Regions from separate parts of the Stenotrophomonas chelatiphaga genome, predicted to be linked through region 2. Evidence: riboswitches for the same ligand, from Rfam matches in the RefSeq annotation. Region 2 holds a riboswitch; the other holds the start of a gene.
What was found. A riboswitch is a leader RNA that binds a small molecule or an ion and turns the genes downstream of it on or off. The one in region 2 is predicted to bind glycine.
Positions count from the first base shown of each region.

Region 1: it holds a riboswitch for glycine, as region 2 does, so the genes downstream of both, RTX79_RS08010 (trimeric intracellular cation channel family protein) here and gcvP (aminomethyl-transferring glycine dehydrogenase) in region 2, are expected to answer to the same signal.

Region 1 covers NZ_DAMBRS010000004.1:92,958-107,656, reverse strand. Annotated here, with positions in the region: gene RTX79_RS08025 (efflux RND transporter permease subunit) at 1-2,415, opposite strand, end outside; gene RTX79_RS08020 (multidrug efflux RND transporter permease subunit) at 2,412-5,528, opposite strand; gene RTX79_RS08015 (MdtA/MuxA family multidrug efflux RND transporter periplasmic adaptor subunit) at 5,525-6,691, opposite strand; gene RTX79_RS08010 (trimeric intracellular cation channel family protein) at 6,962-7,579, opposite strand; glycine riboswitch at 7,661-7,754, opposite strand; glycine riboswitch at 7,767-7,857, opposite strand; gene RTX79_RS08005 (GIY-YIG nuclease family protein) at 7,898-8,161, shown strand; gene RTX79_RS08000 (NAD(P)/FAD-dependent oxidoreductase) at 8,242-9,525, opposite strand; gene RTX79_RS07995 (NYN domain-containing protein) at 9,629-10,456, shown strand; gene RTX79_RS07990 (glutathione S-transferase family protein) at 10,517-11,137, shown strand; gene RTX79_RS07985 (primosomal protein N') at 11,289-13,466, opposite strand; gene RTX79_RS07980 (hypothetical protein) at 13,882-14,699, shown strand, end outside.
Region 2 covers NZ_DAMBRS010000010.1:14,663-29,361, forward strand. Annotated here, with positions in the region: gene RTX79_RS12850 (M2 family metallopeptidase) at 1-835, shown strand, start outside; gene RTX79_RS12855 (hypothetical protein) at 919-1,311, opposite strand; gene RTX79_RS12860 (multidrug effflux MFS transporter) at 1,370-2,605, opposite strand; glycine riboswitch at 2,912-3,014, shown strand; gene gcvP (aminomethyl-transferring glycine dehydrogenase) at 3,075-5,942, shown strand; gene RTX79_RS12870 (hypothetical protein) at 6,222-6,452, shown strand; gene RTX79_RS12875 (amino acid permease) at 6,503-7,885, opposite strand; gene RTX79_RS12880 (AraC family transcriptional regulator) at 7,968-8,678, opposite strand; gene RTX79_RS12885 (catalase) at 8,799-10,913, shown strand; gene RTX79_RS12890 (hypothetical protein) at 10,978-11,754, opposite strand; gene RTX79_RS12895 (L,D-transpeptidase family protein) at 12,016-12,918, shown strand; gene RTX79_RS12900 (M23 family metallopeptidase) at 12,923-13,615, shown strand; gene RTX79_RS12905 (pyridoxamine 5'-phosphate oxidase family protein) at 13,711-14,145, opposite strand.

The DNA of each region.
Region 1 (14,699 bases), on a different contig from region 2:
AGCGAACTGCTGGCTGTGCGAGACACGGTCCGAGGCCATGCCGTAACGCCAGCTGGCGATGCTGGACAACGGAATGCGCCGGCCTTCGCCATCCAGCACCTGCAGTTGCTGCAGGGTGGTCGGGTCCTGGGTATGCCGCGGATCCAGTTCCATCACCACCCGGTACTGGTTGAGGTTGTCGTACAGCGTGGCGACCTGGCGCTGGCTGAAGGAATTGTTGAGCACGGTGGCGATCGTGCGCAGGTCCACGCCATGCCGCGCGGCGGCTTCGCGGTCGATGTCCAGCACCACCTGGCGCATGCCGGCTTCGCCCTGCGCTTCCACGTCGACCAGCTCCGGCAGCGCCTTCAGGGCCGCACTGACCTTGGGCGCCCACTCGCGCAGCGGCGCCAGGTCGGCAGCCATCAGCTGCAGTTCCTGGTTGCCGCTGTCACCGGCGCCTTCCAGGCGGATGTCCTGGTCCACCCACAGGTACAGGTTGCCGCCCGGCAGCGGCGGCAGGTTCGCACGCAGCCGGTCGATGACCTGTTGGCTGGAGACCCTGCGCTCGGCCAGCGGCTTCATCTTGATCATGATGAAGGCGTTGTTGACCCCCATGCCACCCCCGATGTACCCGATGATGTCCTCGATCGCCGGATCGTCCAGCAGCAGCTGGCGGTAGGCGCTGATCTTGGGCTGCATGGCCTGGAACGAAAGACCATCATCGCCGCGGGCAAAGCCGCGCAGCTGCGCGGTGTCCTGCTGCGGCACCATGCCCTTGGGCACTTTCTGGAACAGCCAGGCGTTCAGCGCGATCACCGCGACGAAGGCCAGCAGCGGCCAGCGCAGGCGCAGCAGGCCCTTGTCCAGGGTGCGCAGGTATGCCTCGCGCACACGTTCGAACAGCGCATTGCTGGCACGCTGCCACCGCGACGGTGCGTGGTCTGCATCGGTGAACAGACGCGCGCACAGCATCGGCACCAGGCTCAGCGCCACCACCACCGATACCGCCATCGCCGCCACCAGGGTCAGCGAGAATTCGCGGAACAGGCGTTCGACGAAGTCATCCATGAACAGGATCGAGACGAACACCACCGCCAACGCAAGATTCATCGAGATCAGCGTCGCGCCGACTTCGCCGGCGCCGCGGATCGCCGCCTGCCAGCGGTCCGCGCCCAGCTCGCGATGGCGGGCGATGTTTTCCAGCACCACGATCGCATCGTCCACCACCAGTACGGCGGCCACGATCAACGCCATCAGCGAAAGCGTATTGAGCGAAAAACCGAGCAACGCGATCAACGCCAGCGTGCCGAACAGCACCACCGGGATCGCCACGCTGGGCACCAGCGCTGCGCGCCAGTGGCCGAGGAAGCCGAGCACCACCAGCACCACCAGCACGATCGCCAGCAGCAGGGTCAGTTCGGCTTCGTGCAGGGTGGCGCGGATCACCGGCGATCGGTCCATCACCAGCTGCATGTCCACGTTGGCCGGCAGCAGCGCATGCAGTTGCGGCAGCTGCTGCTGGATGGCATCCACGGTGGCGATGATGTTGGCGCCGGGTTGCCGGCTGACGATCAGCAGCACCGCCGGGCGTTCGTTGTGGAAGCCGCTGGAATAGCGGTCTTCCACGCCGTCGGCGACCTGTGCGACATCGCCCAGCCGCAGCGGGCGGCCCTCCTTGATGGCCAGCGCCAGGTCGCGGTACTGCGCGGCCTCGCGCAGTTGCAGGGGCGCTTCCAGCTGCCACTGCCGCGCATCGCTGCCAACAGCGCCCAGCGGGCGCAGCGCATTGGCACGCGCGATCGCCTGGGCCACGTCATCCAGCGCCAGCCCGGCATGGTTCAGTGCATTGGGGTCCAGCGACACGCGCACGGCGGGCAATGCGCTGCCACCGACCTGCACTTCGCCCACGCCCGGGACCTGCGACAGCTTCTGCGCCAGTACGGTGGAACCGATGTCATACAGCTGGCCGGGCGACAGTACGTCCGAGGTCAGTGCCAGTGCCAGGATCGGCGCCTGCGAGGGATTGACCTTGCGGTACTCGGGCATGCCCGGCATGCCGCTGGGCAGCTGTCCGCGCGCGGCGTTGATGGCGGCCTGCACTTCGCGGGCGGCTTCGTCGATGTTGCGGTCGAGCACGAACTCCAGTTCGATCTCGGTCTGGCCCTGCGAGCTGGACGACTCCAGGTTGGTGATGCCGGGGATGCTGCCGAGGGCGCGTTCCAGCGGCGTGGCCACCGTGGAGGCCATCGATTCCGGCGATGCACCGGGCAGGCTGGCACTGATTTCGATGGCCGGATAATCCACCTGCGGCAGCGGTGCCACCGGCAGCAGGCGCAGCGCCATCAGGCCGGCCAGCACCAGTGCCACGGCCAGCAGCAGGGTCGCCACCGGCCGCTGCACGCAGGCCTGGGCGATGCGCGCGGCCAGGTTCATGCGCCGGCCCCGTCGCCTGCGCTGCGGGTGTCCACGCGGGCAGCCGGACGGCGCCGCTGCAGGCGGTCGAACGCCAGGTAGATCACCGGCGTGGTGAACAGGGTCAGCACCTGGCTGACCAGCAGCCCGCCGACCATCACCCAGCCCAGCGGCTGGCGCAGCTCAGCACCCGAGCCGGTGGCCAGCATCAGCGGCACCGCACCGAACAGGGCGGCCAGGGTGGTCATCAGAATCGGCCTGAAGCGCAGCAGCGCGGCCTGGTGGATGGCCTCGCGCGGGGCCATGCCGCGCGTCCGCTGCGCGTCCAGCGCGAAGTCGATCATCATGATCGCGTTCTTCTTGACCAGCCCGATCAGCAGGATGATGCCGATCACCGCGATCAGGTCCAGGCTGCGCCCACTGAGCCACAACGCGGCCAGGGCGCCCACCGTCGCAGAGGGCAGGGTGGACAGGATGGTGATCGGGTGGATGAAGCTCTCATAGAGCACGCCCAGCACGATGTACATCACCACCACCGCGGCCAGGATCAGCCACAGCGTGCTCGACAGCGAGCCGTTGAACGCGGCTGCCGCGCCCTGCAGGCGCAGGTCGATGCTGGCGGGCAGCTTGATCGTGGTGCGCGCCGCCTCCACCGCGGCCACCGCCTCGCCCAACGATGCACCGGGGGCCAGGTTGAACGACAGCGTGGCCGCCGGGAACTGCCCGACATGGTTGCGCAGCAGCGGCGCCGGGCCCTGTTCGATGCGCGCTACCGCGCCCAGCGGCACCGCCTGTTCCTGCGCATTGCGCACGCGCAGCCCGGCGATCGCTTCCGGTCCGGGTTGCCGGGCCGGGTCGGCCTCCAGCACCACGCGGTACTGGCTGGCCTGGGTGAAGATGGTGGAGATCTGGCGCTGGCCGTAGGCGTCGTACAACGCATCGGCCACCGCCTCCACGGACACGCCCAGGCGCGCGGCGGCATCGCGGTCGATCACCACGCGCGCCTGCCGTCCCTGCATCTGCAGGTCACTGGCCACCTCACGCAGGGCCGGCGAACGACGCAGCTCCTCCAGCAGGATCGGCGTCCATTGCTGCAGGGTGTCCACGTCGGGGCTGGTCAGGGTGAACTGGTACTGGCTGCGGCTGATGCGGTCCTCGATGCCCAGCTCCTGCACCGGTTGCAGGTACAGGGTGATGCCGGGGATGCCGGCCACGCGCTGTTGCAGGCGCGCCATGACGCTGGCGATGTCACCGGCGTCGCCGCCCCGCTCGCCGTGTGGCTTGAGTTCGATCAGCAGCCGGCCGGTGTTGAGCGCAGCGTTGTTGCCGTCCACGCCGATGTACGAGGACAGGCTGGCCACCGCCGGGTCCTGTTCGATCGCCGCGGCCAGGGCGAGCTGGCGCTGGCGCATGGCCTGGAAGGAAATGGCCTGCGGCGCTTCGCTGATGCCCTGCACCAGGCCGGCATCCTGCACCGGGAAGAAGCCCTTCGGCACCGCCAGGTACAGCGCCACGGTGAGCAGCAGCGTCGCCACGGTGGCGACCAGCATCAACGGTTGGCGCTGCAGCACCCAGTGCAGCTGGCGGTCGTAGAGGGCGATGATGCGGTCGAAGATGTCGCCCTTCTGCCCACCGACGCCTTCGTGCCGGTGCGCGCCCGGCCGCAGGAAGCGTGCGCACAGCATCGGGGTCAGTGTCAGCGACACCAGCAACGAGATCCCGATGGCGACCGCTAGGGTGATCGCGAACTCGTGGAACAGCGCACCGACCAGGTCGGCCATGAACAACAGCGGTATCAATACCGCGATCAGCGAAACGGTCAGCGAGATCAGCGTGAATCCGATTTCCTGCGCGCCCTTCAGCGCGGCGCTCATCGGTGTCTGGCCTTCCTCCAGGTGCCGGGCGATGTTTTCCAGCATCACGATGGCATCGTCCACCACGAAGCCGGTGGCGATGGTCAGGGCCATCAAGGTGAGGTTGTTGAGCGAGAAGCCGGCCAGCAGCATCACCGCGAAAGTGCCCACCAGCGACAGCGGCACGGCGATGCTGGGGATCAGCGTGGCCGACAGGCTGCGCAGGAACACGAAGGTCACCAGCACCACCAGCCCGATCGCCAGCACCAGTTCCTTCTGCACGCCACGCACCGAGGCACGGATCGATTCGGTGCGGTCGCTCAGCACCTCCAGTTTCACCCCGGCCGGCATCGACGCCTGCAGCTGCGGCAGCAGCAGGCGGACCTGTTCCACCACCGCGATGACATTGGCGCCGGGCTGGCGCTGGATGTTCACCAGCACCGCCGGGGTGGTGCCCGACCAGGCCGCGAGCTGGCGGTTTTCGGCCCCGTCGGTGATGTTGGCCACGTCGCCCAGCCGCAGCGGCGCGCCGTCGCGCCAGCTCAGCACCAGCGCGCGGTATTCGTCCACGCTGCGCATCTGGTCGTTGGCATCGAGCATCACCGCGCGGATCGGGCCGTCGAAGCTGCCCTTGGGCAGGTTGACGTTGGCCGCGGCGATGGCGGTACGGATGTGGTCCATGCCCAACCCGTTGGCGGCCAGCGCCGACGGGTTGACCTGGATGCGCACGGCAGGGCGCTGGCCACCGGCCAGGCTGACCAGACCGACGCCGGGCAGCTGCGCCAACCGCTGCGCCACGCGGGTGTCCACCAGGTCATGCACCTGCGGCAGGGCCATGCCCTGCGAGGTCACCGCCAGGGTCAGGATCGGGGTGTCGGCCGGATTGACCTTGCGGTACACCGGCGGCACCGGCAGGTCATCGGGCAGGAATCCGCCGGCCGCGTTGATCGCCGCCTGCACGTCCTGTTCGGCGACGCCCAGCGATACCGCCAGGTCGAACTGCAGGGTCACCACCGATGCCCCGCCGGAGCTGGTGGAGGACATCTGCTTCAGCCCGGGAATCTGCCCCAGCTGTTTTTCCAGCGGCGCGGTGACCATCCGCGTGGTCAGTTCCGGGCTGGCCCCGGGATACAGCGTGGTGACCTGGATGATCGGGTAGTCGACCTGCGGCAGGGCAGCCACCGGCAAGAGCCGGTAGGCCAGCACGCCGGCCAGCAGCAGCGCCACCATCAGCAGCGTGGTCGCCACCGGACGCAGGATGAAGGCGCGCGACAGGTTCATGCGCCGGCCTGCGCAGCGTCCTCGCTGATGATGCGCACGGCGCTGCCGTCTTCGAGCCCGTCGATGCCTTCCACCACCACTTTCTCGCCGGCCTTCAGGCCGCTGCGCACGGAGACGCGCGTGCCGTCGGCCGGGCCCAGCACCACGTCGCGGCGCTGGGCCTTGTCGTCCTTGTCGATGACGTGCACGTAGTTGCCCTTGCTGCCGAACTGCACCGCGGCATCGGGGATCACCACCGCGTCCTGCGCACCCAGCTGCAGGCGGATGTTGACGAACTGGTTGGGGAACAGCGCGTCGTCGGCATTGGCGAACTGTGCACGCAGCTTCAGCGTGCCGGTGGCGGTGTCGATCACGTTGTCCACGCTGGACAGTTCGCCGCTGCCCAGCGCAGCGCGTTCTTCGCGGGCCCAGGCCTGCACCGCCAGGGCGGGCTGGCTGCGCACGGCGTCCAGCAGGGCCGGCAGCTCCGGTTCGGGCACGGTGAACAGCACGCTGATCGGCGCAGTCTGCGCCAGCGTCACCAGGCCGTCGGCATCGCTGCTGCGGATCAGGTTGCCGACGTCCACGCGGCGCAGGCCGACGCGGCCACTGACCGGTGCGGTGATGCGGGTGTACTGCAGCTGCAGCTTCGCTTCATCCACCGTCGCCTGGTCGCTCATGCGGCGGCCCTGCAACTGGCGCACCTTGCTCTGCTGGTCGCTCAGTTCCTGCCCGGAGACGTAGTTCTGCGCATGCAGTTCGCCGAAGCGCCGCAGCTGGCGTTCGGCGTTTTCCAGTTCGGCCAGGTTCTGCTGCTGGGTGCCCTGCGCCTGTGCCAGCCGGACCTCGTACGGACGCGGATCGATCTGCGCCAGCAGGTCGCCGGCCTTCACGTGCTGGCCTTCGTTGAAATGCAGTTTCAGCAGTTCGCCATCCACGCGGCTGCGCACCACCACGCTGTGCAACGGGGTCACCGTGCCGATCGCCTTCAGCCGCAGCTGCAGCGGTTCAGCGCTGGCACGGGCGATGCGGACCGGGGTCGGCTTGCGCCCGCCGGCATCGTCTGCCGCCACGTCGGCGCGCGGCCACGCCCACCATGCCAGCAGCGCGGCAAGCATCACGAAGGAAGCTGCCAGCAGCAGCGTGCGGTTACGGCGGGGGCGCGACGGTGGGTCAAGCGGCATGGGGCATCCTGCACCCTGCGATGGCGCAGGGAAGTGCTGCGCCAGGATCCGTCACTGCAGGCCTGGCAACGTGGGGAGGGTTGTCTGGCGGGGCCGCCGAAGCAGCGTGGCTGGATGCCGCCGCTTGCGCGACGGGGCCGCCATGGTAGCCAATTGCGCGACAGGTTTCCGCATGACCTTGGTCATGGGCGCACGCATCCCGGTAGTGACGGCCGCTGGCCGTCAACCGCAATCCGGTAGTGACGGCCGCTGGCCGTCAACGTAGATCCGTCAATGCACTTCGTCGTGGTACACGAACTTCGGCATTTCCCAGCGGTAGTGGATTGCCAGCAGGCGCAGCGCGAAGCCCCCGGCCAGGCAGCACAGGATGGCGGTGTTGTCGGCCACGTTCCAGCGCAGCAGCAGCAGGTAGGCCGCACCGGTCAGCAGCGAAATGATCGCGTACAGCTCCTTCTGGAAGATCAGCGGCACTTCGTTGCACAGGATGTCGCGCAGCACCCCACCGAAGGCGCCGGTCAGCATGCCGGCGATCAGCACGATCGGCGTGGCGTGGCCACCATCGCGGGCGATCGCACAGCCGATCAGGGTGAAGGCGATCAGGCCCAGCCCGTCCAGCACCAGGAAGGTGCGGCGGAAATGGTGCATCCAGCGCGCGACCCAGGTGGCGATCAGCGCGGCGCACACGGTGAATCCGAGGTATTCGGGATGCTTCACCCAGGCCAGCGGATAGTGGCCGAGGATGATGTCGCGCAGCGATCCACCGCCGAGGGCGGTGACGCAGGCGATCATCACCACGCCGAACAGGTCCATGCGGCGGCGGCCGGCGGACAGCGCACCGGTCATGGCTTCGGCGGAAATGGCGATCAGGTAGATGATGGACAGCAACATGGGCAGGCTCCGGACGCGGTGGGGCCGGCCACGCAGCACGCAGCGCCGATGCCGGGGCAGCGACGTACGAAGGTGACCGGTGCCGCTCCCGCTGTCCTTTTGCCTGAGAGTTCAGCGGACGAGTCCGCGTGCCCCTTCGGCGGATCCCTGCGGATCTCTCTCCAGCTCGGCGATTCGGATACATGGTTGGTGGAATGCCATTCCACCGGCCTGAGCGATCATGGGAGCCTGCGCCTTCGGCGGGTGCCAGCGTGGCACCACTCTCCTGCATCCGGCGCGTAGTGTAGCCGCTGGCGGCGGTTGGGCGATAATCGCAGCATGGCCCGCCCCGACACGCCCTGGTTCCTGTACCTGCTCGAATGCCGGGACGGCAGCTATTACGCAGGCATCAGCACGGATGTGCAGGCACGGTTCGCCGCCCACCTGGCCGGCAAGGGCGCGCGCTACACCCGGGCGCGCCCGCCGCTGCAGATCCTCGCGGTGCGCCAGTACCCGGACCGCGCCGAAGCCTCGCGCGCGGAGTGGCAGCTGAAGCAGCAGCCCCGCGCGCGCAAGCTGGCGTGGCTGAGCGAGGCGTTGTAGCGCCAGCGTCCGTCCGCCGAGCCTGGCTCGGCGCTACCGGCATCGCTCTCTAGCGCCGACCCATGGTCGGCGGGCGCCGCTCACCCGCGCGGCGGGTCCTTGGGCGGTTTCACGTCGCCGAAGATGATCCGCGCGCTGCGCTGGTAGCTCCAGTACGCAACCGCCCAGTTCAACAGCACCACCATGCGGTTGCGGAAGCCGATCAGGAAGAACACGTGGGCGGCCAGCCAGAACCACCACGCGAGCAGCCCGGACAACTGCAGTTTTCCCAGGTGCACGATCGCGGCCATGCGCCCGATGGTGGCCAGGTTGCCGTAGTCGGCGTACTTGAACGGACCCGGCGCCGGCTTGCCGTGCAGGCGCGCACGAATGGTGTCGGCCACGTGCTTGCCCATCTGCTTGGCGGCGGGCGCCACGCCGGGCACCGGCCGGCCATCGGCCTGGGTCAGGGCGGCCAGGTCGCCGGCCACGAACAGTTCCGGGTGGCCGGGCAGGGTCAGGTCGGGCTGCACCAGTACGCGTCCGGCGCGGTCCAGCGGCGTTTCCAGCGTGGCGCCGAGCGGCGATGCCGCCACGCCGGCGGCCCAGACCACGGTTCGCGCGGGGACGAACTGCTCGCCCAGCTGGAAGCCCAGGCTGTCGATGGCCGTCACCGGCGTACCGGTCAGTACCTCCACGCCGAGCTTTTCCAGTTGGCGACGCGCCTTCAGCGAAAGCACGTCCGGGAAGGTGGACAGCACGCGCGGCCCGGCTTCCACCAGCCGCACCCGGGCCGAGGCCGGGTCGATGTGGCGGAACTCGTTGCGCAGGGTGTGGCGGGCGATCTCGGCCAGGGTGCCGGCCAGTTCGACACCGGTGGGGCCGCCGCCGACCACCGCGAAACTGAGCCAGGCGGCTTTCTTTTCCGGGTCCGGCTCGGCCTCTGCACGCTCGAAGGCGAGCAGCAGCTTGCGGCGCAGGGCAATGGCGTCGTCCAGTGTTTTCAGGCCCGGCGCATCCTTGGCCCATTCGTCGTGACCGAAGTAGGCGTGGGTGGCACCGCTGGCCAGCAGCAGGGTGTCGTACTCCAGCGATGTGCCATCGACCAACTGCACGCTGCGCGCCTGCTTGTCGATGCGGGTGACTTCGCCCAGGCGCACTTCCACGTTGCGCTGGTGGCCAAGGATATGCCGCAGCGGGGCGGCGATGTCCGGGGCGGACAACCCGGCGGTGGCCACCTGGTAAAGCAGCGGTTGGAACAGATGGTGGTTGCGGCGATCGACCAGGGTGATACGGATGCGCTCGCTGGCCAGGGCGCGGGTCGCCCAGAGGCCGGCGAAACCACCGCCGACGATGACCAGGTGGGGGGTGCGCTCGCGCGTCATTCGCGTGGCTCCAGTAGGGGGGCGTTGGGATGATCGCATGTCACACGGCGCGCTGCCGGTGTGGAACATACTGTCCGAACACCATCGTCAGCCTGGAGCAGGTATGTCCGAGCCGGAAAAGCGCATTGCCCTGTTGATCGACGCCGACAACGCGCCCGCATCGAAGATCGAGGAGGTGCTGGCCGAAGTGGCCCGGCACGGCGTGGCCAACGTCCGTCGCGCCTACGGCAACTGGAAGAGCCCGAGCCTCAAAGGCTGGGAAGCGGTGCTGCACGAGTACGCGATCCGTCCGATCCAGCAGTTCGCCTACAGCCGCGGCAAGAACGCGTCGGACATGGCGATGGTGATCGATGCCATGGACCTGCTGTACGCACGCAACCTGGATGGTTTCGCGATCGTGTCCAGCGATGCCGACTTCACGCCGCTGGTGATGCGACTGCTCACCGACGGGGTCAAGGTGTATGGCTTCGGCGAGAAGAAGACCCCGGATCCGTTCGTCAACGCGTGTTCGAAATTCACCTACCTGGAAGCCTTGGGGCAGGCCCACGCCAGTCCGCCGGATGCCCATCCGGAAGGCGCGACCACCGGCGAGGCGGGCGAGGCCGGCAGCGAGGCACGACCGCGCAAGACCGGTGCGGAAATGCGCAGCGATACCAAGCTGGTCAACCTGCTGCGCCGTGCGGTGGCCTCGGCCGAAGGCGAGGACGGCTGGTCGCACCTGGGGCCGGTGGGCAGCCAGATCGGCAACCAGGCCTCGTTCGATCCGCGCAACTACGGCTACGGCAAGCTCAGCGACCTGCTGGCGGCGATCGGCCTGTTCGAGATGAAGAAGGACGGCAAATCGTCGTACGTGCGGGCACTGGCGAAGAAGCCGGTGGCCACGCAGGCAACCAAAAGGGCCGCCAAGACCGGCAACACCACGCCAGCCTGACCGGCGTATCGTAGCGGTCCCGCGCCACGCCGGCGCACGTTTGCCTGCAAGGAAAACCACATGCTGAAGATCTGGGGCCGCCGCAATTCCAGCAACGTGCGCAAGGTGCTGTGGTGTGCCGAGGAAATCGGGCTGGCGTATGAGTCGATCGAAGTCGGCGGCAGTTTCGGCGGCACCCAGGCCGCCGAGTACCAAGCCATGAATCCCAACGGGCTGGTGCCGGCGATCGAAGACAACGGCCTGCCGTTGTGGGAATCCAATGCGATCGTGCGCTATCTGTCGGCGCGTTATGCGCTGGGCACGCTGTACCTGGAAGATGCGGCCGAGCGCGCGCACGGCGAGAAGTGGATGGACTGGACCACCTCGCGCATGGCACCGCTGTACAGCGAGCTGATCTGGGGCGTGATGCGGACCGCACCGGCGGATCGCGATGAGGTCCGCATCAACGCGGCGCTGGTCAAGGCCGGCGACCTGCTGGCGATGGCCGATACCGCGTTGTCCAGGCAGCCGTGGCTGTCCGGCGACCGCTTCGCGATGGGCGATATTCCGTTGGGCGCGCTGGTGTATGCGTGGTTCGAGATGCCTATCCAGCGCCCTGACCTTCCGCACCTGGCGGACTGGTATGCACGCCTGCGCGAACGTCCGGCGTACCAGCGCGGCGTGATGACCGGGATGAGCTGACGGCGGGTAGTGCCGAAGGCAGCGGCAGGAGCCGCTGCCAATGTCGCTTGCGACGGCCCGCAGGGTGCCGGTCAGGACGACCGGCATAGCCATGCGCGGCGAGCGCAGCGGGAACAGCTTGACGGCCAGCGGCCGTCACTACCAACGGCCGTCAGTACAGGTCCACCGGATCCACGTCCAGCGACCAGCGCACCTTGCGTGCCTCCGGCAGGCCCTGCAGCAAGGGTGCCACGTGGTCCAGCACGGCATGCAGCGCGGGGCGCTGCGCGCTGGACAGCAGCAACTGCGTGCGCTGGTAGCCTGCCCGCCGTGGCATCGGTGCGGGCATCGGCCCGAAGGCTTCCAGGTGCGGCTGTTCGCCCACCAGCGCACGCACGGCCAGCAGGAACGCATTGGCATGTTCGACCTGCTGCGCTTCGGCGCGCAGCAGCGCCAGATGGGCGAACGGCGGGAAGCCGGCGGCCTGGCGCTGGTTGAGTTCGGCCGCAGCGAACGGGTGGTAGCCGCCGTTGACCAGGGTTTCCAGCAGCGGGTGGCCCGGATGGTGGGTCTGCAGCCAGACCTCGCCGGGATCGCGCGCGCGCCCGGCGCGGCCGGCCACCTGGATCAACTGCTGGGCCAGCTTCTCCGTCGCGCGGAAGTCGGAAGAAAACAGGCCTTCGTCGATGCCCACCACCACCACCAGCGTCAGCTTGGGCAGGTCGTGGCCCTTGGCCAGGATCTGCGTGCCGACCAGGATGCCGGGCTGGTCACCGAGCCGGGCCAACTGTTGTTCCAGTGCATCGCGGCGCGAAGTGGTGCTGCGGTCGATGCGCAGCACCGGCACGTCCGGGAAGGCCTGCACCAGGTGTTCCTCCAGCCGTTCGGTGCCGATGCCCTGCGGCTGCAGCGCCAGGCTGGCGCAGGCCGGGCACGCCAACGGGGCGGCCTGCCGCGCACCGCAGTGGTGGCACTGCAGGCGCCGGCCCGCGCCGTGCACGGTCATCGGCGCATCACAGCGCTGGCAGGGCGCGGTCCAGCCGCAGTCGTGGCACAACAGCACCGGCGCATAGCCGCGGCGGTTCTTGAACACCAGCACCTGCTGGCCGTTGCGCAGGTGCTCGGCGATGCCTTCCAGCACCTGCGGTGACAGGCCATCGCGAAGCGGACGCTTGCGCACATCCAGGATGCGGACGCGCGGCGGCATGGCATCGCCGGCACGCACCTTCAACCGCAGGTGGGTGAAGCGGCCGGCATGCGCGTTGTGCAGGGTTTCCATCGCCGGGGTGGCGCTGCCCAGCACCACCGGAATGCCGAGCGCCTTGGCCCGCACCAGGGCGAAATCGCGGGCGTGGTAGCGGATGCCGTCCTGCTGCTTGTAGCTGTTGTCGTGTTCCTCATCCACGATCAGCAGGCCTGCTTCGGGCAGCGGCATGAAGATCGCCGAGCGCGTACCCACGATCACCCGCGCTTCGCCACGCGAGGCCGCCGCCCAGACCCGCGCGCGTTCGTTGTCGTTGAGGCCGGAGTGGAAGGCGTGCACGGCAATCCCGAGGCGGCCGCGGAAGCGTGCCAGGGTCTGCGGGGTAAGGCCGATTTCCGGCACCAGCACCAGCGCCTGCCGGCCCTGCGCCAGGCACTGGATGATCGCCTGCAGGTAGACCTCGGTCTTGCCGCTGCCGGTGACCCCGTCCAGCAGGAACGGCGCGAAGCCCTGCGCGGCGGTGATCGCCTGCACCGCGGTGGCCTGCTCCGGGTTCAGGGTCGGGCCGCCCAGCGGACTGGCCTGCAACGGCGCCACCGCCAACGCCACGCGCTCGGCAAGACCGCGCTTGGCCAGGCTGCGTGCCGCTGTGCGCCAATCGTCCATCCGCGCGGCGATCACGTCTTCATCGACCACCGCATCGGCCAGCAGTTCGGCCAGTTGGCGCGGTCGGCTGCCGGCGCGCAGGCTGCCCCGCTGTTCGCGCCCATCGGTAGAAAGCTGCCAGCCCCAGTGGTGGGTTTCCGGCATCGGCTCGCCATGCCGCAGCGGGCCGGGCAGGGCGGTGGACAGCACTTCCCCCAGCGGCGCGTGGGTGTAACGGGCCAGCCATTGCAGGCTGTGCCACAACTCGGCCTGCAGCAGCGGCGCCGGGTCCAGCCAGGTGAGGGCCTGGCGCAGGCTGGCCGCTGGATCGGCGCTGCCCTGTTCCACCACCACGCCCACCAGTTCGCGCGGGCCGAACGGCACCCGGATCCGGCAGCCGACGACCACGTCCGGTGCCGCGCCCTCCGGTGGCAGGTAGTCGAACAGCTGCGGCAACGGGACCGGCAGGGCAATGCGCAGGGTGGGCAGGGGAGCATCCATCTGGGCAGTGTACCGACCCGCTGAACGTCCCCGCAGAGCGCATTCAGGGGCGTCACTCCTCAGTGAAGAGACCCTAAACACGAGGTAAATATCGGAGTCCATTGGAGATTCAGGGTTATCCACATCTTTTGTGGATAAGTCTGTGCGTTAGCTTGGGTGGAAGGCGGCAAGTGCCGATGCCGACAGCCTTGATCTTGTCATGGTCAAAAATTAGCCACACAATATTAATATTCAAAATCAATGGCTTATGTGTTAAATGCCGCTGAAACATAAGGTCCGGGCGGCATGGGCATCAGCGGACGACCGATTTCTTGACGCTGTGCACAACGTGCAGCACGAACGCCCGTGACTAGCAAGCCCTCGGCGTCGCTGGTTGGGAGCAGCTATCATTCCGCGTGAATTCCTGGAGTCCCTGATGACGGCAGCGTCCGCCTCTTTATCCCCTACTGCGGCCGGTGCGTTGTCGGCATTTCTTCGTGGCGTTGAACGTCGTGCGCTGGTGGTCGCCGAACTGCAGACCGGTGATGCCGCACGCGCTGAACAGGCGTTGGTCGCGGTCATGCGCGCGTTTGCCGCGGTCGCCAGCGATCTGCCGATGGCACAGTGGCCGCCGCGCTTCTGGGCGCTGCTGGCGGCCCGCCAGGCGCTGCGCGAAACACCTACCGGCCGCTGGGAGGGCACCCTGGCCCACCTGGGCAGCCTGCAGCCGCTGGTCCGCCTGGCCCTGCTGCTGCGGATCGGCGCAGGTTTGGACGAAGATACCGCCGCGCGCCTGCTGGATACCGATGTAGACGGTTACCAGGAAGCGTTGGCTGCCGCCTGTCCGCGCGATGCACACGGCAACCCGGACGCGCAGGCGTGGCGGGTGCTGGCCGAACAGGTGCAGCAGCAGATCCGCGAACTGCCTGCCCAGCGCCTGAAGGAACTGCAGCAGCCGGTGGCGGCGGGCAGGAAAGAGGAGGCGCCCAAGACCTGGCGTGCCCCGGCGGCCGAGCCGCGCACGTCTGCAACGCCACCACGGCGGCGGTCGTCGCAGCAGCGCCGCTGGCGCGGGCCGGCGATCCTGCTGGGCACCGTGCTGGTGCTGTTGCTGGCCGGGCTCGGCTGGCGCGCCTGGCAGTCACATGTGCCCGATGCGCCCGCGGTGGTCCCCGACGGCGCGGTAGGCGAGGCCGGTCCGGTCACGGTCGAAGCCCTGGAGGGTGACCCGCCGAAGGTGGCCGCCGCCGCTGC
Region 2 (14,699 bases):
CCATGCCAGCGCCTGGGACATGAACATGGAAGGCGACGTGCGCACCAAGATGTGCATCAAGCCGAACGAAGAGAACTTCACCACGATCTACCACGAGCTCGGCCACATCTATTACGACCTGGCCTACAACCCGCTGCCCCCGCTGTTCCAGGGCGGTGCCAACGATGGCTTCCATGAAGCGATCGGCGACACCATCGTGCTGGCGATGACGCCCAAGTACCTGAACTCCATCGGCCTGGTCGACAAGCCGGAAGAAAGCCGCGAAGCGGTGATCAACAACCAGATGCGCATGGCGCTGTCCGGCGTGGCCTTCCTGCCGTTCGGCCTGATGATCGACCGCTGGCGCTGGGGCGTGTTCGACGGCTCGATCACCCCGGACAACTACAACAAGGCCTGGTGGGACCTGAAGGCGCGCTACCAGGGCGTGGCCCCGCCGACCACGCGCGGTGAAGAGTTCTTCGATCCGGGCGCCAAGTACCACGTGCCGGGCAACACGCCGTACACCCGCTACTTCCTGGCGCGCATCCTGCAGTTCCAGTTCTACAAGGGCCTGTGCGATGCGTCCGGCTACAAGGGACCGCTGCACGAATGCAGCTTCTACGGCAACAAGGAAGCCGGGCAGAAGTTCTGGTCGATGCTGAGCAAGGGCGCCAGCCAGCCGTGGCAGGCCACGCTGAAGGAGCTCACCGGCGGTGACAAGCTCGATGCCGGCCCGATGATCGAATACTTCACCCCGGTCAACGCCTGGCTGAAGGAGCAGAACCAGGGCCAGGTCTGCGGTTGGCAGGCCAGCGCCGCAGCGCCGGCAGCACCGGCAGCGCCTGCAAAGCGCTGATCATCCGGTGGCGTCGGGCATGGCCCGGCGCCACCTTCGGACGTCATGCAACGCCGGGCATCGCCCGGCGCGATCAAGCGGGGTCAGTTGGCCTTGCCGGCGGCCATCTTCGCTGCCAGCGCGTCCTTGAACTCATCGAAACTGAGCCCCTGCGCATTGGCCTCGGCCTGCGCGGCATCGCGCAGCGCATCCGAATACACCAGGCGCACCGGCGTGCCCTTGCGTTCGTGCAGTTCGCCGGCCTGCATGATCAAGGCCAGCACCTGGGCGGCGCTTTCACTCTGGCCGGCGATGCGGCCATCCATGCCCAGCACCCATTCACCATCGCGTCGCACCACGCCGGCCAGCAGCGTGCGCTGCTGGTCACGCAGTTCGGCGTGCGGCTCGACCGGCGAGGCCTGCGCGGCTTCGCGGTTGGCGGCCTGGGTTTCGCGGCGCCGGCGGATGTCACGGCGCAGTTTGGAGGTGGTCGACATCAGGGGAGTACGGGCAATCGGGGTGGCAAGGATACCGCACGCCACGCGCGGACCTGCTTCACGGCGGGCCGCCTGCGGCCACCCGCAGTGCCTCTTGGTCGCGCTCGCGCCGGTGTTCCCAGTACCAGAACACGAAGCCCACGGCGAAGAATGCCGCCTGGCCCAGGGCCAGCTGCAGCGGCGAATGGCTCAGCAGCGGCGACACCAGCCCGGCCACCAGGGTGCTGACCATCAGCTGCAGGAAGGCCTGCAACGACGACGCCAGCCCGCGCTGGTGCGGGTACATGTCCAGCACCGCCAGCGCCAGGATCGGGAAGATCAGCGCCATGCCCAGGCCACCGATGAAGATCGGCAGCACCGCCCAGGGCAGCGCAAGCTGCGGCGCGGTGGCCACGTAGGCGATGTTCAGCACGGCGGAGACCGCGCAGCAGATGAAGCCGATGCTGACCTGGCGGGTCGGCGTGGTGCGGCCGGCCATGCGCCCGGACAGGAACGAACCGGCCGTCATGCCGCCGATGGTCGGGATGAACAACCAGGCGAATCCGCCCTCGCCCAGCCGCAGGTGCTGCATCACGAACATCGGCGCGGAGGCGATGTACAGGAAGATGCCGCCGAAGTTGATGCTGCCGGCCAGCGCCAGCCGCATGAAGCGAGGATTGGAGCCGATGCGCAGGTAGTCACGCACCAGTCCGCGCGGCGACAACGGCGTGCGCGCGGCGACCGGATGGGTTTCCGGCAGGAAACGCGCGGTGGCCACCAGCAGCAGCAGCGAGAACACCACCAGGAACCAGAAGATCAGTGGCCAGCCGGCACCGCTGAGCAGGATCCAGCCGCCGATGATCGGCGCGATGGCCGGCGCGATGCCGAAGATCATCGACACCTGGCTCATCAACCGCTGCGCATCGTGGCCGTGGTACAGGTCACGGATCACCGCGCGGCCGACGATCATGCCGACGCCGGCCGACAGGCCCTGCAGCGCGCGGAACATCAGCAGCGTGGTCAGGTCGGTGGACAGGGCACAGCCGACCGAGGCGCCCACGAACACCACCAGGCCGCCGAGGATGACCCGCTTGCGTCCCCAGGCATCGGACAGGGGGCCGTGCGCCAGGCTCATCAGGCCATAGAACAGCAGGTAGACACTGACGGTCTGCTGCACCGCCACTTCGTCCACCCCGAGCCGCTGCGCCAACTGCGGGAACGCCGGGAAAATGGTGTCGATGGAGAACGGGCCGAACATCGCCAGGCCTGCGAGCAACAGGGCCAGACGGCGGGTCGAAGGCGAGGCGGCAGTCATGGGAGCGTCCGGAGGAGCCGCGCAGGCCATGCACGGCAGGCGCCCGACCCGGTCCAGGCAGGACAGGAAGATGGCGCCGGATGAATACGAGAGTGGCGCCATGATAGGCCGTTGGCCGCCCCAATACCATGCGATCCGGGCCGAATCCGTCCGGTAGGTCGTGACGCATTCAGCGGGGTCTAGCGGGCTGCCGCTCCCCCGGCTTCCACGCGGGCCGCTATAATCGGCGGGCAACAAGGTGGGAGAAGCAGGACACCGCTGCCGAAGGCGCAAACGCCCGTAATCGCTCAGGCCCGTGACCACCCGCATCAAAACTCTGGAGAGACCGGTTCGATCCGGCGCCGAAGGGGCACGAAGCCGCGCACACGCGCGCTTCCAAACTCTCAGGCAAAAGGACAGAGGGGCGCCCCGCGGGCTGCTGATCGGCAGCCTGCCCACGTGCGTGCCCTTTCCCGACGGATCCTTCGCCATGTCCCAGAACACCCCTTCGTTGCGCGAGCTTGAACACCACAACGCGTTCGTCGAGCGCCACATCGGCCCCAACGACGCGGAGATCGCGCAGATGCTCGGCGTGGTCGGCCATGCCTCGCTGGATGCGCTGACCGATGCCATCGTGCCGGCCCGGATCAAGTCGCCGGCGCCGCTGGCGCTGCCCGAATCGATCACCGAAGTGCAGGCACTGGCCAAGATCCGCGCCATCGCCGACCAGAACACCGTGCTGCGCAGCTTCATCGGACAGGGCTACTACGGCACCCACACGCCGAACGTCATCCTGCGCAACATCCTGGAAAATCCGGCGTGGTACACCGCCTACACCCCGTACCAGGCCGAGATCTCGCAGGGCCGCATGGAAGCGCTGATCAACTTCCAGACCCTGTGCGCCGACCTGACCGGCATGGAAATCGCCAACGCCTCGCTGCTGGACGAAGCCACCGCCGCCGCCGAGGCGATGACCCTGGCCAAGCGTTCGGCCAAGTCGAAGTCGGACACCTTCTTCGTGCACGACGCGGTGCATCCGCAGACGCTGGAACTGCTGCGCACCCGCGCCGAGCCCCTGGGCATCGTGCTGCGCGTCGGCACCCCGGCTGAAGCACTGGAAGCGGAGGCGTTCGGCCTGCTGCTGCAGTACCCGGACACCTTCGGCCAGGTCGCTGACCACAAGGCGCTGGTGGATGCCGTGCATGCGCGCGGCGGCCTGGTCGCCGTGGCCACCGACCTGCTGGCACTGACCCTGCTGGCCGCCCCCGGCGAATGGGGCGCGGACATCGTGGTCGGCAACAGCCAGCGCTTCGGCGTGCCGTTCGGCTTCGGCGGTCCGCATGCGGCCTTCATGGCCTGCCGCGATGCCTACAAGCGTTCGATGCCGGGCCGCCTGATCGGCGTTTCCATCGACGCCCAGGGCAACCCCGCCTACCGCCTCACCCTGCAGACCCGCGAGCAGCACATCCGCCGCGAGAAGGCCACCTCCAACATCTGCACCGCACAGGTGCTGCTGGCGGTGATGGCCTCGATGTATGCGGTGTACCACGGCCCGGACGGTCTGACCCGCATCGCCCGCCGCACCCACCGCCTGGCGGCGATCCTGGCCGCGGCCCTGCGCAGCAACGGCGTTGCCGTCGGCAGCGACTTCTTCGATACGCTGCACGTGACCGGCATCGATGCCGCCGCGATCCACCAGGCTGCACGCGCGGCCGGTTACAACCTGCGTGCCATCGACAGCAGCTCGGTCAGCATCAGCCTGGACGAGACCGCCACCCGCGAGGACGTGGTCGCGCTGGCCGCCGTGTTCGGTGCGCAGGCCGACGTGGATGCGCTGGACGGCAGCACCGCCGACGCGATCCCGGCCGACCTGGTGCGCCGCAGCGACTTCCTGACCCACCCGGTGTTCAACACCCACCACAGCGAGCACGAACTGCTGCGCTACCTGCGTTCGCTGGCCGACAAGGACCTGGCGATGGACCGCACGATGATCCCGCTGGGCTCGTGCACGATGAAGCTCAACGCCACCGCCGAGATGATTCCGGTGACCTGGCCGGAGTTCGGCAACATCCATCCCCTGGTGCCGGCCGACCAGGCCGTGGGCTACAAGGCGCTGATCGAAGGCCTGGAAGCAATGCTGGTGGAATGCACCGGCTACGACGCGGTGAGCCTGCAGCCCAATTCCGGCGCGCAGGGCGAATACGCCGGCCTGCTGGCGATCCGCGCCTATCACCGTTCGCGCGGCGATGACCATCGCGATATCTGCCTGATCCCCGATTCGGCCCACGGCACCAACCCGGCGTCGGCGCAGATGTGCGGCATGAAGGTCGTGGTGACCAAGACCGACGCCAACGGCAACGTCGATGTCGAAGACATCCGACGCAACGCGGAAAAGTACAGCGACCGCCTTGCCGCGCTGATGGTCACCTACCCGTCCACGCACGGCGTGTTCGAAGAAGAGATCGTGGAGATCTGCGAGATCATCCACCAGCACGGCGGCCAGGTGTACACCGACGGTGCCAACATGAACGCCCTGGTCGGCGTGGCCAAGCCCGGCAAGTGGGGCTCGGACGTGTCGCACCTGAACCTGCACAAGACCTTCTGCATCCCGCACGGCGGCGGCGGTCCCGGCGTGGGTCCCTGCGCGGTGAAGTCGCACCTGGCCCCGTTCCTGCCGCGCGTGCTCGGTGGCGAAGGCGATGTCGGGATGGTTTCGGCGGCCTCGTTCGGCAGCGCGTCGATCCTGCCGATCAGCTGGATGTACATCACGCTGATGGGCAGCGAAGGCCTGCGCAAGGCAACCCAGGTCGCCCTGCTCAACGCCAACTACATCGCCACCCGCCTGGCCCCGCACTTCAAGACCCTGTACACCGGCCGCAACGGGCTGGTGGCGCATGAGTGCATCCTGGACGTGCGTCCGCTGGAAAAGACCAGCGGCATCGGTGCCGAAGACATCGCCAAGCGCCTGATCGACTTCGGTTTCCACGCCCCGACGCTCAGCTTCCCGGTCGCCGGCACGTTGATGGTGGAGCCGACCGAAAGCGAATCCCAGCACGAGCTGGACCGCTTCATCGACGCGATGATCCAGATCCGCGAAGAGATCGCTGCCATCGAAGATGGCCGCCTGGAGCGCGAGGACAACCCGCTGAAGAACGCACCGCACACGGCCACCGCGGTGACCGCCAGCGAGTGGACCCACGCCTACCCGCGCGAACTGGCGGCGTTCCCGCTGGCCAGCCTGAAGCAGTCCAAGTACTGGCCGCCGGTAGCCCGCGTGGACAATGTGTACGGCGACAAGAACGTGATGTGCGCCTGCATCCCGGTCGATGCATACAAGGATGACGAAGTCGACGCCTGACCTGCCTTCCCGGGCAGCCGATGGTCAACCACAAGGCCCGCGCAAGCGGGCCTTGTGGTTGATGGACAGGTCTCCACCATGGCCATCATGAAGAACGACGACAAAGAAGCACGCAGGCCCCTGACGGCTGCGCTCCTGATTCCCTGATGGGTTTGATGCGACGGCAGCGGGACGATGCTGGCACGTTCCGGCGCGACAGCCCGGAACGGCCCCGCATCAATCGGGGCACGTCCCCTTCCTGCAGCGCAGGGAGTCTCTCGTCACCAGTGGAGCCATTCCATGAAACGCATCAGATCACTTCCCGCCATCGCCCTGCTCAGCGGGCTGCTTGCCGCGCCGGCCGCCCTTGCGCAGGACACCGCCGACCAGCGCGGCGTCGTCGACTGCGGAGTGCAATACGCCGCCTGCATCATCACCCAGAGCATCTTCACCTGTACGGCGAAACTCGCTCTGTGCCTGATGAGCGGTGGCGATGACAATGGCTCAGCCAGCATGGACCGCCGTGACTGACAGCGTCCCTCGGTGCGTAGCGGTCTGGACCGCTACGCCTTCACCGCCGCTCAGCCTGCGTGGCTGCGCAGACGCCGCGCAGCGGCGCTGCAGCCGGCGATGAACAGGGTCAGGACCACCATCGACAGGAACTGCAGGCGGGTCTGGTCGCCGTACAGCAGCAGCGCGAAGATCAGGGCCAGGATGGCCAGCGCCAGCGCCGTCAACCAGGGGAAAGCAGCCATCCGGAACGGCAGCGCCACCCCGGCGCGGTCCGCCCGCCGACGCAGCACGAGCTGCGACAGCAGCGACAACGTCCACACCAGCAGGCAGGTGGAACCGACGATGTTCAGCAGCACCGGCAGCACCCTGTCCGGGAACACCAGCTCCATCACCGTAGCGGCGAAGCCGAACAGCACGCTGGCCAGCACAGCCAGCACCGGCACCTGGCGACGGTCGGCCCAGCCGAGCACGGCAGGCGCCTCGCGGCGCTGTGCCAGCGAGAAGATCATCCGCGAAGCGCCATATAGATTGGCGTTGAGTGCGGACAGCAGCGCGATCACCGCAACCAGCGTGATGGCGGTCCCGGCGCCGGGGATATTGGCCGCTTCCAGCACGGCAGCGAACGGCGATTTCAACGCCTCGCTGGTCCACGGCACCACCGCGATGATGACGCTCAGCGAACCGATGTAGAACACCAGGATACGCCATGCCACGGTACGGATCGCGCGCGCGATGCTGCGCTCGGGGTCCTCGGTTTCAGCCGCGGCGACCGCTACGATCTCGGTGCCGCCGAAGGCGAAGATCACCACCAGCAGCGCCGCGCCGACGCCGGCCAGGCCGGTCGGGGCAAAGCCGCCATTGCCGGTGAAGTTGGACAGGCCCGGTGAGGTCGCATCCGGCAACCAGCCCAGCAGCAGCGCCGCACCGATGGCGATGAAGCCAAGGATCGCGGCCACCTTGAGGATCGCGAACCAGAACTCGAACTCACCGAAATTCTTCACCCCCAGCAGGTTGATGGCGGTGAAGAACAGCATGAACGCCAAGGCCGCCATCGGCACCGACAGGCCGGTCCATACTGTCGCCAGCAGGCCGGCCGCGCCTACCGCTTCGGCGGCGATCACGATCACCAGCTGCACCCACCACAGCCAGCCGACGGTGGCACCGGCGGTCGGGCCCAGGGCGTCGGCGGCATACACCGAAAACGCCCCGCTGGTCGGCTTGTTGGCCGCCATTTCGCCCAGCGCGTTCATCACGATGATCACCAGCGCACCGGCGACCAGGTAGGACAGCAGCACGGCCGGGCCGGCCAGCTGCACGCCAACCCCGGAGCCGAGGAACAACCCGGCGCCGATGGCACTGCCCAGCCCCATCATGATCAGCTGGCGGGGCTTGAGCGCATGCCCAAGGCGGGGGGTCGAAGCAGGAGCGGCAGGCGTCGGGTTGGCAGGCATCGAAGGACACTGTGTGCGGCAACAAGGCCGTCACATTACCTTGTCCGGCGCGCCGGTGGGATAGGCCGGATGGCCTGCCGGCTCAGCCGCCTGCCAGTTCGGAGATGCGCGCCCGGTAGGCGCGTGGGGAAAGCCCCGCCTCCGCCTTGAACTTGCGGGTGAACGCGCTCTGGTCGCTGAAGCCGCAGGCCTGGCCGATGCTGGCGATGCTGTCGTTGCCATGCAGCAGATGCATGGCCATCTGGATACGCAACCGGGTAAGTACCTGCTGCGGGGTCATCTGGAACACCTTGCGGAAGCTGCGCTCCAGTTTGGACAGCGAGAACCCGGTGATGTCCAGCAGGGTCTGCATGCGCACGTTCTCGGCGTAATGCGCATTGAGGTGGGCCAGCGCCAGTCGCAGGTGCTCGTACTGCGCGCCCAGGCTGTGCTTCTGCCCCAGGTCGCGTGAAATGCCGATCAGCCCCTTGATCTCTCCTTCCACGACCAACGGACGCTTGCAGGTCAGGCACCAGCCCGGTTCCCGGTTGGCGAACAGGTGCAGTTCCATCAGGTTTTCGATCACCGCCCCGGCGATCACCCGGGCATCCTGGTCGGCGTAGTCCGCGCTCAAGCCGGTGGGATAGATTTCCGCCGCCGTCCGACCGATCACGTCCTTGCGCGATTTCAACCCGAGCCGGCGCAGCATGGTCTGGTTGATGTGGGTGTAACGCCCCTCGCGGTCCTTCATGAAGAACAGCACGTCCGGAATGGCGTCGAACAGGGCTTCGATGTCGGCAGGTTCAACACGCATGCCCACAGCATAGCCGACCGCCGTTTTGCCTGCGCGCTCACCTGCACGGGACCGTGGATTAACACATCACCGGCCACAGTCGAACAGAGACCCCCCGCCAATCCACCAGGAGATCCTTCGATGGCCGCCAGCAAGCCCTCCGGCAAGCGCGCACCCGCCCAGCCCACGTCCGCACCGTCGTCCAGCGAGGCGCTGGAACAGCGCGGCCAGGGCGATGAACTGCACCAGCTGGCCGGTGGCTCCCACCCGGTACTCACCAGCAACCAGGGCATTCCGGTTTCCGACAACCAGAACTCGCTGCGTGCAGGGCCGCGTGGCCCCAGCCTGCTGGAAGACTTCCTGCTGCGCGAGAAGATCACCCACTTCGACCACGAACGGATCCCGGAGCGCATCGTGCATGCGCGCGGCAGCGCCGCCCATGGCTACTTCGAGCTGACCCGTTCGCTGGGCAAATTCACCCGTGCGAAGGTGCTGACCGAAGTCGGCGTCAAGACGCCGGTGTTCACCCGCTTTTCCACCGTGGCCGGCGGTGCCGGTTCGGTCGACACCCCGCGCGACGTGCGCGGATTCGCGGTCAAGTTCTATACCACCGAAGGCAACTGGGACCTGGTAGGCAACAACATCCCGGTGTTCTTCATCCAGGATGCGCTGAAGTTCCCGGACCTGATCCACGCAGTGAAGATGGAGCCGGACCGCGCCTTCCCGCAGGCCGCCAGCGCGCACGATACGTTCTGGGATTTCGTGTCCCTGATGCCCGAATCCATGCACATGATCATGTGGGCGATGAGCGATCGCACCATTCCGCGCTCGCTGCGCATGATCGAAGGCTTCGGCATCCACAGCTTCCGCCTGCTCGACGACGCCGGCAATTCCACCTTCGTCAAGTTCCATTGGCGGCCCAAGCTGGGGCTGCAGTCGACGGTATGGGACGAGGCGCTGAAACTGCAGGGCGCTGACAATGATTTCCAGCGCCGCGACCTGTTCGAGGCCATCCAGCGTGGCGACTTCCCCGAATGGGAACTGGCCGTGCAGCTGTTCACCGAAGAAGAGGCCGAACAGTTCCCGTTCGACCACCTGGACCCGACCAAGATCGTCCCCGAATCGCTGGTTCCGCTGCAGGTGATCGGCCGGATGGTACTGGACCGCTGGCCGGACAACTTCTTCGCCGAAACCGAACAGGTAGCGTACTGCCCGGCCAACGTGCCGCCCGGCATCGATTTCAGCAACGACCCGCTGCTGCAGGGGCGTTTGTTCTCTTACCTGGATACCCAGCTGATCCGCCTGGGCGGGCCGAACTTCCACCAGATACCGGTCAATGCACCGAAGTGCCCGTTCGCCAACCACCAGCGCGACGGCCACATGCAGATGCAGGTGCCCAAGGGCCGGGTGGCGTATGACCCCAGTTCGCTGGAAGCCGACACCCCGCGCGAGACGCCGGCCGGTTTCCGCAGCCATGCCACCGTCGATGACGGGCGCAAGGGCCGCACCCGCGCCGAGAGTTTCTCCGACCACTTCAGCCAGGCACGGATGTTCTTCCGCAGCCTGGAAAAGCCGGAGCAGGCCCACCTCGCTTCTGCGCTGGTGTTTGAACTGTCCAAGGTGGAAACCGCCGCAGTGCGCGAGCGCACCGTCGGCCAGCTGCGCAATATCGATGACAGCCTGGCCCAGCGCGTGGCCGACGGCCTGGGCATGGCCGCGCTGCCGGACCCGGTGCCTGCCGCCGTGCCCGCGCAGGACCTGCCCAACGCCCCGGAAGTGCGCACCATCGGGCGCGGCAAGGACAGCCTGCAGGGCCGCTGCATCGGCATCCTGTTCGACGAAGGATCCGACGCCGGCGTGATTGCCGGGCTGCGCAAGGCCGCGCAGAAAGCCGGCGCGGATGTGAAGCTGGTCGCGCCCAAGCTGGGCGGCGGCGTGCTCAGCGACGGCAAGCGCCAGGCCGCGGATGGACAACTGGCGGGTACGCCCTCGGTGGTCTTCGATGCAGTCGCTGTGGTGCTGACTGCAGATGCGGGCAAGGCGCTGTCCAAGGAGTCGGCCGCGATCGATTTCGTCAGCAACGCGTGGGCGCACCTGAAGGCGATCGGCCACGATGACGGCGCCAAGGCGCTGCTGAAGGCCGCCGGCGTCGGCAATGATCCCGGCATCGTGGGCGCCGCGGACGCGCAGGCATTCATCCGCGCGGCCGCGCTCCGCCAGTGGGCACGCGAACCGAAACTGCGCCTGCTCGCCTGACAGCGGGCTGCACCCGGCGGTTACATGGGTGGGTGACGACCGTTGGTCGTTACGCTCTACGCTCTCAGCGCGGAGCTGGCTTGCCCGCTCCGCGCCCCGGCGTAGCCACCTTCGCCGCCACCACTACCGCCTGCACCCGGCGAACCGCGGCGATCGGCACCGCTTCGGCCCGTCGCTGCGCCGGCCACCACAGGAAGACGAACGCGCTGCTGGTTCCCAGCAGTCTCGCCTGGCCCGGCAATGCCGCCGCGTCGCCGATCAAGTGCACGGTCACCGCATCACCGTCCCGGTGATCGCGGATGTCCGCGCCGCGCTGGGCCACGTAACCGGCCGCCGCCACCGCCATGAACAGGGTCACGGCCACGGTCATCGCGGTCAGCGGACGCATCCGCGTCGCCTCCCAGCTGGTGAACACCGAACGCCCCAGCAGCATCCGCCACGCCCGGTTGCGGCCGGCCAGCCGCGCCACGGTATCCGGATTGCGCAGGCGCAGCGTCTCCGGCCAGGTCACCAGCAGCACCAGCAACACGCCCAACACCAGCAGGCCGATGTATACCGGGTCGCGCACACCGGCGACGAGGAAATCGCTGGCCTGCAGGTAATCCAGGATCGACAGTCCGAAGCCACGGTAGAACCAGTAGCTGCACCACAGGCCGAGCGCGGAAACCAGCAGGTAGGCCGTGGTGAACAACAGCGCCGGCTCGCGCCGCATGCGGTGCGCGGCCCGCAGCACGAGGGAATCCTCATTGCCCTCCGAAACCGGTATCAACGACCAGTCGAACGCGCTGGGCCGACTGCCCGGCAGCCCGCCGGCAGGTACTGTGTTGTCATTGCTGTCCATGGCGTCCCCTTGTCGTGCGCCCAGCATCGGCGAAGACGCGCCGCAGCGGTAGTGTCGCGCGTGCTCGCCCCCCTCCCGTCGTCGAACACGCGCGGCGCTGCATCGTCCGCTCAGCCTCCCCTCAGCCTTTTCACGGTGGCTGCGCATGCCCCATGGGCATGGTGGACGCATTCGATCAAGGAGTTCCCGATGCTGCCCAAACGCCTGCCCCTCTCTTCCCTGCTGCTCGCCTGCCTGGGCCTGGCCGCCGCGCCGCTGGCCATGGCCCAGGCGCCTGCGCCTGCCGCCCCCGCGCAGGCGGCGGCCGGGCAACCGGTGAACATCGAACCGCGCTCGCCGCTGCACGCCCAGATCCTGCTGGACCGCGCGAACTTCTCGCCCGGCCAGATCGACGGCGAGGTCGGCTCGAACCAGCGCCGCGCGGTATCCGGTTTCCAGGCCGCGCGCGGACTGAAGGTCACCGGCGAACTGGACGAGGAGACCTGGCAGGCACTGCAGGCCGACAGCACCAACATGCTGGTGCGCTACACGCTCACCGCCGAAGACGTGGCCGGTCCGTTTCAGCCCACGCCGAAGGGGCCCGCCGCACAGGCACAGCTGAAAGCACTCGGATTCGGCTCGGTGGCTGAAGCACTGGGCGAACGCTTCCATGCTTCGCCCGACCTGCTCAAGGCACTCAATCCGGGCATGGACCTGGGCAAGGCCGGCACCACCATCCAGGTGCCCAACATCGGCGGCGGTGCACTGCCGAAGGCGGCCAAGGTGCTGATCGACAAATCCGATTCCACCCTGCAGTTGCTGGACGATCAAGGCAAGGTGCTGGCCCAGGTGCCGGTGTCTTCAGGCAGCCAGCACGATCCGCTGCCGATCGGCGAGTGGAAGATCCTCGGCGTTGCCCGTGACCCGACCTTCCATTACAACCCCAAGCTGTTCTGGGATGCGAAGAAGAGCGACAGCAAGCAGACCCTGCCGCCGGGCCCGAACAATCCGGTCGGCGTGGTATGGATCGACATCTCCAAGCCGCACTATGGCCTGCACGGCACGCCCGAGCCGGGCCACGTGGGCAAGACCGAATCGCATGGCTGCGTGCGCATGACCAACTGGGATGCGCTGCGCGTGGCCGATGCGGTGGGACCCTCGCTGACCGTAGTGATGCAGGAGTAAGCCGATGCGCGTGATGCCGTTGATCGCAGTGGGACTGGTGGTGGGAATCGGTGCTGGCTGGTGGCTGTTCGGCCAGCACGGCCAGGCGGTGGATATCGCGCCGGTGGATCCGGCGTCGGTGATTGCCGTGCCGGGTGAACCGGCGCCGTCGCCATCGGTGACGCCAGAAGCGGTGTCCGGACCGTCGCCTTCATCGCTGCAGGTGACGGCCGCGGCGCCCACCCTGCCGGCCGCGCCGGTCGCCACGCCTGTCGTCGCGCCCGCCGGCAGTGGGCTGCTGTTGCCAGTGCAGGGAATCGCAGCATCGCAGCTGCAGGACACCTTTACCGATGCGCGCAGCGAAGGCCGGGTGCACGATGCCATCGACATCATGGCGGCCGAAGGCACGCCGGTGTTGGCGGTGGCGGACGGCCATGTCGAGAAGCTGTTCGACAGCGACAAGGGCGGGTTGACGATGTACCAGTTCGATCCCGATGGCGTGCACTGCTATTACTACGCGCATCTGCAGCGCTATGCCGACGGGCTGGCGGAGAAGAAGCAGATCAAGCGGGGTGAGGTGATCGGCTACGTCGGCAGCACCGGCAATGCGAATCCGGAAGCGCCGCACCTGCACTTTGAAGTGCACGTGCTGGGGCCGGAAAAGCAGTGGTGGAAGGGGGAGTCGATCAACCCGTATCCGCTGCTGACGGGGCGGTAACCGGCCGCTGCGCTCGCCGACCATGGGCCGGCGCTACCGTGGTGGCATGGGTCTGGTAGCGCCGAGCCATGCTCGGCGGGAACCGAAAACGCGCATTACACCGTCAGTTCACCATTATCTTCGCCGTCCCACCACGCGATGCGCGAGGCACGCACGTGCAGCAGCACGATGCCGGGCGTATCGATGCCCTGCTCGAACCAGCGCTCCAGATCCTTGACCCAATGCTCGGCGAAGGTCGCCTTGTCGGTATGCAGGTGGCAATGCCCCTGCACCGCGACGAAGATCGGCGGCTTGCCCAGCAATGACTTGGCACCGGTGAAGGACAGGCCGACCTTCGGGTCGCGGCGGATGTCGGCCACCATGCGGGTGTTTTCAAAGGTGAAGAACCAGCTGTCGCCATCGTAGTCCACGTCACCGTTGTTGCTCATCGGCCGCGCCGCTTGCTCGCCGCCGTCGGTGGTGGTCTGCAGCATGACGAAGTCAATGTCGGCCATTTTTTTGGCCAGGTCCTGCAGGGTGTAGGCGCTCATCGGTGATTCCTGGTTGGTGATGCGCCGAGGGTGAAGCGGCCGCGGTAAATGCACCGTGTAGGGCCAGCGAGGGCGATGTGCAGTGTCGCCGATGAGGGCATGCAGTTGCGTGCCCGGGGGGAGAAAACACCCATGGTTCTCCGCCGCCCCCGTGGGGCAACAACAGACTGACTTCGATAAAGCGTTACAGGATGCCAGTCCCGGCGTGTGCTGTTGCACCCGCCCGCGCATCCTCGAGGCGGTGGCACGCTAGCCATATGGGCAAATGTGTAGAACACCTGCAGGCAAGCGCTGGCGTCTCGAATGCCGTCACGACGTGTCCTGACGGCGTCGCCGACACATGAGTCTTCCGTGCGCGAGGTCACACCTCGCTCCAGTCATCTGGTCACAGACTCACAGTTGCGCACACCATGTGCGCGAATTCTGGAGGAGTTGATGACAATTACAGCCACGTCATGTGTGACCGCCCTGCTTCTCACCGCAAGCGTGCTTGCAACCAGTACGAGTGCACATAGCGCCACCGCCAGCCAGAATCCCGGGGTGGCGGCCTGCTC